DNA from 3 places in the Streptococcus pluranimalium genome. Region 2 is predicted to be linked to each of the others. Evidence: predicted binding sites of a transcription regulator. Region 2 holds the regulator's gene; each other region holds the start of a gene.

Region 1 (3,379 bases), 380 kb from region 2:
CATCAATGCTTCCAATTATTGAAGAACTCTATGATGATAAGGAATCTCAAAAGAATGCCATGCAAACCTACACAGCTTTCTTTAATACAGAACCACAACTTGGTACGGTTGTTGTCGGTGTGACTGCTGGTCTGGAAGAAGCACGTGCCAATGGAGAACCTGTTGACGATGAAGCTATCAACGGGATGCGTGCCGGTCTTATGGGACCAGTTGCAGGTATCGGGGATTCATTGATTGTCGGAACCTTGATTCCAGTTCTATTAGGAATTGCGCTTGGTCTTTCAACAGGTGGCTCTCCAGCAGGTGCGATTTTCTATATCGTTGTTTGGAATTTACTAGCTTACTTTGGTATGCGTTTTGCCTACTTCAAAGGTTATGAGCTTGGGGATAAGGCTGTAGAATTCCTAGTAGGTCCTCAAGGGATTGCCATTCGTAAAGCTATCGGAATTGTCGGTGGTATGGTTATCGGAGCGGTTGCCGCAACATGGGTATCTGTCAAAACATCTTTCAGCTTAGGAAGTGCTAAGAAACCTTATTTAGTCTTGCAAGATCAGTTGGATGCTGTGTATCCAGGATTATTGACAGCTATCTTTATCGTTTTCTGCTGGTGGTTAATGGCTAAGAAAAATATGTCACCTATCAAGGTTATGCTTCTCCTAGTGGTTATTGCTTTTGTCGGTGTACTTGTTGGATTCTTTGATCCAGGTCTTTCTTACTAGTTATAAGGAGTAGTGCTTTAATGATGACTCAAAACATGATTAAAGGTTATGAGACAGAAATTGCCTACCAAAAACATATGATTGAAAATTTAGGACGATGGTTCTCCCTATTCTTTATTGTATCAAGTGTTGGAGTGGTTTTATTTGACATCTTTCATCAGGTTAATCTTTGGCTGACAATATTTGGTCTTGTTTTACTTATTATCGGTAGCTTAGGTATGATACTATTTGGTTATGGTATTTATCGAGGTAAGAAAAATGTCTCGAAAGTTATTGAAGATTTTGAATGCAAACTAGGACAATCACGCTAGTTTATCAAACGCTAAAAACATTTTTGTTTTTAGCGTTTTTTACTTTGATGATTGCTGACCAAGTGTTATAATAAATATTGTGATTAGCACTCGGTGATAAAGAGTGCTAAAAAGATTTTTATCAATAGTATGGAGGCGTATTTATGTTAAAACCTTTAGGTGATCGCGTGGTCGTAACCTTTGAAGAAGTAGAAGAAAAATCAGTAGGTGGATTCGTTTTAGCTGGTGCTTCTCATGAAGCGACACAAACAGCTACTGTGGTATCTGTCGGACAAGGTATCCGTACCATTACTGGTGATTTAGTAACGCCAAGTGTTGCTGTTGGCGATAAGGTCTTGGTTGAAAATGGTTCAGGAATTGACGTCAAAGATGGAGACCAAAAAGTGTCTATTATCCGTGAATCAGATATTGTAGCGATTGTAGAATAAAGGAATAGAAAGGAGATAGGGCTAGCTCGTGCTAAGTTTAACTGAATACGGGCTACGGACGGCTGCAAAAAGATGAACCTTGTTTAGACGCTCGCGTCGTCAACAGGTTCCCTATTTTGCTATTGTCCGCTTAACGCCCTTTATATCTTAATTATGGCAAAAGACATTAAATTTTCATCAGATGCTCGCGAGAGTATGGTTCGCGGTGTTGATATTTTAGCAGATACAGTCAAGGTAACGCTTGGTCCTAAAGGACGTAATGTTGTCCTTGAAAAAGCTTTTGGGTCACCACTTATTACTAATGATGGTGTGACCATTGCAAAAGAAATTGAATTAGAAGACCATTTTGAAAACATGGGTGCTAAATTGGTTTCTGAAGTCGCTTCAAAAACCAATGATATTGCCGGAGATGGTACAACTACAGCGACTGTTTTGACACAGGCAATTGTCCGTGAAGGGCTTAAAAATGTCACAGCTGGTGCCAACCCAATTGGTATTCGTCGTGGGATTGAATCAGCAGTCGCCGCTGCAGTTGCGGATCTTAAAGACATTTCACAGCCTGTTTCAGGAAAAGAAGCTATCGCTCAAGTTGCTGCGGTGTCATCACGTTCTGAAAAAGTTGGAGAGTACATCTCTGAAGCTATGGAGCGCGTAGGTAACGATGGTGTTATCACTATTGAAGAGTCTCGTGGTATGGAAACAGAACTCGAAGTCGTTGAAGGGATGCAGTTTGATCGTGGTTACTTGTCACAATACATGGTAACTGACAACGAGAAAATGGTAGCTGACCTTGAAAATCCATTTGTCTTGATTACAGATAAGAAGATTTCAAACATCCAAGACATCCTACCACTCCTTGAAGAAGTTCTCAAAACAACACGTCCACTACTCATCATTGCTGATGATGTTGATGGCGAAGCCCTCCCAACGCTTGTGCTTAACAAGATTCGTGGTACCTTCAATGTTGTCGCTGTCAAAGCACCTGGTTTTGGTGACCGTCGTAAAGCCATGTTAGAAGACATCGCTGTCTTGACTGGTGGTACGGTGATTACAGAAGACCTTGGTCTTGAATTGAAGGATGCAACAATGGCTGCGCTTGGACAAGCGGCTAAAATCACTGTTGATAAAGACAGCACTGTTATCGTTGAAGGTGCTGGCGAAGCTCAAGCTATTGCTAATCGTGTTAACCTGATTAAGTCACAATTGGAGACAACAACATCAGACTTTGACCGTGAAAAATTGCAAGAACGCCTTGCTAAATTAGCTGGTGGTGTCGCTGTGATTAAAGTTGGTGCAGCTACTGAAACAGAGCTCAAAGAAATGAAACTTCGCATTGAAGATGCCCTCAATGCGACACGTGCAGCCGTTGAAGAAGGTATTGTTGCCGGTGGTGGAACAGCTCTTGTTAATGTCATTGAAAAAGTAGCCGCTCTTGAACTCGAAGGTGATGCTGCAACGGGCCGTAACATCGTCCTTCGTGCGCTTGAAGAACCCGTTCGTCAAATTGCTTATAACGCTGGTTACGAAGGTTCTGTTATCATTGATAAATTGAAAAACAGCCCAGTCGGAACAGGCTTTAATGCAGCGACTGGTGAATGGGTAGATATGATTGAAACAGGTATTATCGACCCTGTGAAAGTAACCCGTTCAGCCCTTCAAAATGCAGCTTCCGTAGCAAGCCTCATATTGACAACAGAAGCCGTTGTGGCTAACAAACCAGAACCAGAAACACCAGCTATGCCAGCAGGCATGGACCCAATGGGTGGGATGATGTAATCTAAAAATGACCTTGAATGATTTGATTCAAGGTCATTTTTGTCATCAAGTATTACTTGTTATCTAACTGGTTTGTCATCTATGAAAATAGGGGTTAGATACTTTTTGAATAAGATTTCAAATCAGAACTGTGGTACAATTCTAA
Region 2 (3,379 bases):
GAAAGACGGATTTCACAGGAGTAGGTTATGAAGATTGGCATTTTAGATATGTTGGTAAAGCGTCAGCGCGTTATATGACCGATCATGGTTTAACTTTAGAAGAATATACTGAGCAGTTGGAGGAGAGAGAGTGAGACGACGGTTTAAATTTTCATTTTTTATTGGTCTTGCAATTGCTTTTATATTGATTGGTATCTTACCATTAGCTTTGAACTACGGAAGTTTATCAGCTGAGAAAAAAGTGGCTACAGGCTTGGATAATGATCGCTTTATTGAAAAAATTGCTCCTGATGTGCAAGAGTTATCAACTTATTATGGGATTAGACCGTCAGTTTTGATTGCCCAAGCAGCTTATGACTCTAATTTTGGTCAGAATTTACTAGCTGCCAAGTATAATAATTTATTTGCTATCCCTGCCAAACCAGGCGAGGATAGTATCCGTTTAAGTAACATGGAACGTAACGAGGGTAATATTAGCGAGGTCGAAAGAGACTATGCTATTTACCCATCTTGGAATCATGCTTTGGAGATTTATTTAGCAGGCTTAAAAGATGGTAGTCTAGCCAATAAAAATTTATATAAGATCCTAGCAACCGCTTCTAGCATTAGTGTTGCAGCCCAAGCTTTTTACCGCTACGATTACACTCAAGATGATGATTATGCCAATCAACTTGAACGTATCATTAAAGAATATGATTTAGAAAAATATGATAAACAGATTGATTAGCACTCATGGATAAAGAGTGCTAATTTTTTGAGTTTTTCGCTTGACTTACGCTAGGAGAGGTGTATAATTAGAAACATAAATTAGCATTCATGGATAAAGAGTGCTAAGGCGTGGAGGGAGGTTCTATGATTACACCTAGACAAAACGATATCTTAAATTTAATCATTGATATGTTTACCCAAACGCATGAGCCTATTGGCTCCAAAGCTTTGCAAACTGCTATAGATTCTAGTTCAGCAACCATTCGTAATGAAATGGCTAAACTGGAAAAACTTGGATTTTTGGAAAAGGCTCACACTTCAAGTGGTCGTTTACCGAGTAAAGCTGGTTTCCAGTATTTTGTTCAAAACTCATTGGCATTAGATAGTATTGATGAGCAAGATGTTTATCAGGTCATTAAGGCTTTTGATTATGAAGCTTTTCGTCTTGAGGATATCTTTGCAACGGCCAGTCAACTGTTAGCAGATTTGACAGGTTACACATCTGTCATCTTGGATGTTGAGCCGAAGCATCAACGCTTGACCAATTTTGAGTTAGTGCAGCTGTCCAATCATGACGCCTTAGCTGTCATGATGCTAGATGATTCTAAGCCAGTGACAGTTCAGTTCGCTATTCCCAAGAATTTCTTGTCCAAGGATTTGGAAACCTTGAAAAACCTGGTTAACGAACGTTTCCTTGGTAAAGCAGTCTTGGATATTCACTATAAATTATTGACAGAAGTGCCTCAGGTTATTCACAAGTATTTTACGATTACGGATAACATTTTGGATCTGTTTGATTATATTTTCCAAGGGCTGTTCCGTGAAACTATCCTGATTTCAGGTAAGGTCAATGCTCTAACTTATGCAGATCTGCCGACGTATCAGTTTCTGGATAATGAGGCCAAGGTTGCTATGGAAATGCGTAGCAGTTTATCTGAGAAAGAGCCGACCACTATCCAAGTGGCAGATAGTAGGGAACCCGCTCTTGCTAATCTAACCGTCATTAGACATCAGTTCTTGATTCCTTATCGAGGCTTCGCACTCTTGAGTGTGATTGGACCTGTTGAAATGGATTACCGACGGATGATTAGTCTGATTAATGTAGTCAGCCGAGTTCTAGCCTTGAAGTTAGCTGACTACTATCGTTATTTAAGTGGTAATCACTACGAAGTGAATTAAAGTATAAATAGAAGAGGTGACAAAGTGTCAGAAGATATTAAAAATGAAGAAGTCGTTGATGAAACGATTGATAATGAAACAGTCACTGAAGAAATTGTTGACGAAACCGTTGAGTCAGAAGAGGCTCCTGAAAAATCAGAATTAGACTTAGCCAATGAACGTGCTGACGAGTTTGAAAACAAATACCTTCGTGCTCACGCAGAGATGCAAAACATCCAACGCCGCGCCAACGAAGAACGTCAAAGTTTGCAACGTTACCGTTCACAAGACTTGGCTAAAAAAATCTTGCCAAGTTTAGATAACTTGGAACGTGCCCTTGCTGTTGAAGGGTTGACAGAAGATGTTAAAAAAGGACTTGAAATGACGCGTGATAGCCTCATCCAAGCCCTTAAAGAAGAAGGTGTTGAAGAAGTTGACGTTGAAAGCTTCGACCACAACCTTCACATGGCAGTTCAAACCCTTCCAGCAGATGACGACCACCCAGCAGATACGATTGCAGAAGTCTTCCAAAAAGGCTACACATTGCATGACCGTCTCTTGAGACCAGCAATGGTGGTAGTTTACAACTAACTAAATAACAGTTCGTAAATTGTCCGAAATGACAATAAACTATGAAAATTGATAAAAAAATCTCCTTTATAGCGTCAGCAATGAAGCGAACGAAGTGAGCCTTACCGATACTCTTCGCCGTAGTAACTATGAAACGCCGTAGGCGGTTACTAGCATCCGCACTACTTAAGAAGAGTATCACAAAGAAAAGCAAATAAAAAAAGAGGAAAAAACATATGTCTAAAATTATCGGTATTGACTTAGGTACAACTAACTCAGCTGTTGCAGTTCTTGAAGGAACAGAAAGTAAAATTATTGCTAACCCAGAAGGTAACCGTACAACACCATCAGTAGTGTCATTCAAAAACGGTGAAATCATTGTTGGTGATGCAGCTAAACGCCAAGCAGTAACAAACCCAGAAACAATCATTTCTATCAAATCAAAAATGGGAACTTCTGAAAAAGTTGCTGCCAACGGTAAAGAATACACACCACAAGAAATCTCAGCAATGATTCTTCAATACCTTAAAGGTTACGCTGAAGATTACCTTGGTGAAAAAGTTGAAAAAGCAGTTATCACTGTTCCAGCTTACTTCAACGATGCGCAACGTCAAGCTACAAAAGACGCTGGTAAAATTGCTGGTCTTGAAGTAGAACGTATTGTCAACGAACCAACAGCAGCTGCTCTTGCTTACGGTCTTGATAAACAAGACAAAGACGAAAAAATCTTGGTATTTGACCTTGGTGGTGGTACTTTTGACGTATCAATCCTTGAACTCGGTGATGGTGTCTTTGACGTTCTTGCAACTGCTGGTGATAACAAACTTGGTGGTGATGACTTTGACCAAAAAATCATCGACTTCTTGGTTGAAGAATTCAAAAAAGAAAATGGTATTGACCTTTCATCAGACAAAATGGCACTTCAACGTTTGAAAGATGCAGC
Region 3 (3,379 bases), 370 kb from region 2:
TTTGGCGACGGCATGTTTTTCCATGTACTCGGACATATCAAAGCGAATCATGCTGTCTGCTGAACCAAAGAGCTCGATTGCTAGTTGTTTTGAGAGTTCAGTTTTACCGACACCAGTTGGACCAACAAAGAGGAAGGAACCGATTGGGCGATTTGGCGAACCAAGTCCGACACGGTTACGACGAATGGCTTTTGCAATTTTATCAACAGCATCGTCTTGTCCAATAACGTGTGATTTAAGGTCGTCAGCCAAATGAATTAATTGACTTTGTTCTTTTTCTTTGAGATCGCCGACTGGAATATTAGTTTTTTGTTCAATGATGGCTTCGATATTTTTTTCAGTGATGACTGGAGTATCGTGGTCATCGATTTTTTGCGCTTGCATTTCTTTGTATTTAGCAATTTGGTCACGGAAATAAGCTGCGCGTTCATAATCTTCATCTCGAGTCGCTTGAGCTTTGAGGTTTTCGGCTTCCACCAGACGTTGATCGATTTCTTGTGGATCAACAAAATTTAAGGTTAAATTCATTTTAGATCCAGCTTCATCAAGTAGATCGATAGCCTTATCTGGAAGGAAGCGATCTTGAATGTAACGATTTGAAAGGATAGCTGCCGCTTCAATCGCATCAGGGCTATATTTGACATGGTGATAGTCTTCGTATTTTGGTTGAATACCTTTTAAGATGGTGATAGTTTCCTCAACACTTGGCTCATCAACTTTGACGGGCTGCATACGACGTTCCAGAGCAGCATCTTTTTCAATGATACGATATTCATTGAGAGTAGTAGCACCGACTAGTTGTAGCTCACCACGAGCTAGAGCAGGTTTTAGGATATTGCCGGCGTCCATGTTTCCATCACCAGCATTACCTGCACCAACAATCTCATGAATCTCATCAATGAAGAGAATCACATCTTGACGATTACGGATTTCTTCCATGAGTTTTTGCATACGTTCTTCAAATTGTCCACGGATGCCTGTCCCCTGAACAAGGCTGACAACATCCAAACGGATGACTTGCTTTCCTTGGAGTTTTTGAGGAACATCAGCGTCAACAATCTTTTGAGCCAGTCCTTCAACGACAGCAGTTTTACCAACACCTGGCTCACCAATGAGGACAGGATTATTTTTGGTACGACGGTTTAGAATTTCGATAACACGAAGGATTTCTTCATCGCGACCAATAACGGGATCAATATCGCCTTGGCGTGCAATATCAGTGATATTAATACCGAACTCTTCTAAGAGTCCTTGAGGCTTTTGTTGAGCACCGCCTAGTGGAGCATTTGGATGACGATTTCCAATTCCATTGTTTCCTCCCTGACCACCAGATTGTGTTTTAGGACTGTTTGGAAGGTCACCGCTGAAGGCACGGAAGTTATTTAAGTCACCGAAGAAATCATCAAAAAATGGATTCATAGAAGATGATGCGTTTTCTCGACCCAGATTAGATAAAAGGTTGTTTTTGGGATCTGTTTTCATAATTTGATAACAGTTTTGGCAAAGATCGACTTGTTTCTGTTTACCATTAACATTAGTATATAAATGGATAGTTGATTCGTTTAATTGACAATTTTGACAAAGCATAGACATACCTCGCTTTTTGAGAGATTTTTACAATAAAGTCATAATGATAATGTCCAAAATATTTTTTGGTCAAATATAGTCAAACTTTATCTGTTTTTATTATAGCACTATGGAGCAACATTGCAAGTAAAAAGTTTAAAAATTAGCACTCTAATTGAAAGAGTGCTAATACTAACTGCTTACCTTTATGAAAATCATCTTTATTATGAAAATAGTGGATTCGGAGTTACTTTGCCATTCATTTATGGTAAAATAAGAAGGACTAATATAATAAATAGAGGAGTTTGATATGGAGTCACATTTAGTGAGAATTATTAACCGCCTTGAGCTTATGGCGACAGATGGTGGTAATTTAAAACGTAACTTTGAACGTGAAGGAGTTGTTGTTGCAGAAGTAGCATTTAGCAATGATCCAGAAAATGGACCAGTTTTTACTTTGCGTGACGTTGAAGCTAGAGAAACTTATTCATTTGATAGCATTGATCTGATTGCAATGGAAATCTACGATTTGCTTTACTAAGATGATTGAAATGAGTTGGGGAACTATTTCCCAGCTTATTTTTTTTGAAATGAGATTGATGATACTTTTTTTGTCAGATACTATATAAAATAGATAGTAATTGTCAGTGATAAAAGTCTATACTTGCGGGCTTATTGCTATCGTTACTGATTTCTATAGCCTTCTTAAAGTCATCATCGTTCTGTTAATGAAAATTTGCATAAAAATACTAAAAACATTGTTTTTTATACGCATATATGCTATGATTGTTTTTATATTTTATTAACAGGAGTTCATTATGGATTTTTCATTCCTTCCCAAATATTGGGCCTACTTTAACTACGGTGTCTTAGTGACGATTATGATTTCAGCTTGTGTCGTTTTCTTTGGGACTATTATTGGTATCTTAATTGCTTTATTAAAACGCAGCTCCTTTAAACCTTTAGCATGGTTGGCAGGTATTTATGTTTGGATTTTCCGTGGAACTCCCATGGTTGTTCAGATTATGATTGCTTTTGCTTGGATGCATTTTAATGGCGCACCAACGATTGGTTTTGGTGTTTTAGATATGGACTTTACCCGTCTACTACCAGGTATCATCATTATTTCATTAAACAGTGGTGCCTATATTTCGGAATCTGTTCGTGCTGGTATTGAGTCTGTACCAAAAGGTCAGCTGGAAGCGGCTTATTCACTTGGTATAAAACCTAAAAATGCTATGCGCTATGTTATTTTACCTCAAGCGATAAAAAATATTTTGCCAGCCTTGGGTAATGAATTTATTACGATTATCAAGGATAGTTCACTGTTACAAACGATTGGGGTAATGGAGCTTTGGAATGGTGCCCAATCTGTTGTAGCGGCGACTTATATTCCTGTTGAGCCATTGTTGTTTGCGGCATTCTATTACTTAATGGTTACAACAGCTATGTCAAGTTTATTAAAACTTCTTGAAAAACGTATGGGTAATGGAGGGACGCTCTGATGACAGAAACTTTGATTTCAATTGAGAATTTACATAAGTATTTCGGTAAAAACGAAGTCTTAAAAGGTATTGACCTTGACATTTATAAGGGTGAAGTCGTGGTTATCATAGGACCTTCTGGATCAGGGAAGTCAACTTTTCTAAGAACCATGAACTTACTGGAAATCCCAACCAAGGGTAAGGTTACCTTTGAAGGTGTGGATATTACAGACAAAAAGAATGACGTTTTTAAAATGCGTGAAAAAATGGGAATGGTTTTCCAACAGTTTAATCTCTTTCCAAATATGAGTATTTTGGAAAACATTACC

Evidence for each region. The regulator HrcA, encoded in region 2, represses chaperone genes, less so after heat shock. The targets are predictions, from matches to a motif close to TTAGCACTCNNNNNNNNNGAGTGCTAA.
Region 1: groES (co-chaperone GroES) is a predicted target of HrcA. The motif match lies at 1,114-1,140, and genes of this name have one in related genera.
Region 3: C0J00_RS07535 (ATP-dependent Clp protease ATP-binding subunit) is a predicted target of HrcA. The motif match lies at 1,730-1,756, and genes of this name have one in related genera.

The regions. Positions count from the first base shown of each region.
Region 1 covers NZ_CP025536.1:171,274-174,652, forward strand. Annotated here, with positions in the region: gene C0J00_RS00950 (PTS system mannose/fructose/sorbose family transporter subunit IID) at 1-719, shown strand, start outside; gene C0J00_RS00955 (PTS fructose transporter subunit IA) at 740-1,030, shown strand; gene groES (co-chaperone GroES) at 1,174-1,458, shown strand; gene groL (chaperonin GroEL) at 1,612-3,234, shown strand.
Region 2 covers NZ_CP025536.1:1,856,182-1,859,560, reverse strand. Annotated here, with positions in the region: gene C0J00_RS09445 (M15 family metallopeptidase) at 1-134, shown strand, start outside; gene C0J00_RS09440 (glucosaminidase domain-containing protein) at 131-727, shown strand; gene hrcA (heat-inducible transcriptional repressor HrcA) at 853-1,887, shown strand; gene grpE (nucleotide exchange factor GrpE) at 1,912-2,457, shown strand; gene dnaK (molecular chaperone DnaK) at 2,673-3,379, shown strand, end outside.
Region 3 covers NZ_CP025536.1:1,488,052-1,491,430, reverse strand. Annotated here, with positions in the region: gene C0J00_RS07535 (ATP-dependent Clp protease ATP-binding subunit) at 1-1,587, opposite strand, end outside; gene C0J00_RS07530 (YkuJ family protein) at 1,877-2,107, shown strand; gene C0J00_RS07525 (amino acid ABC transporter permease) at 2,385-3,071, shown strand; gene C0J00_RS07520 (amino acid ABC transporter ATP-binding protein) at 3,071-3,379, shown strand, end outside.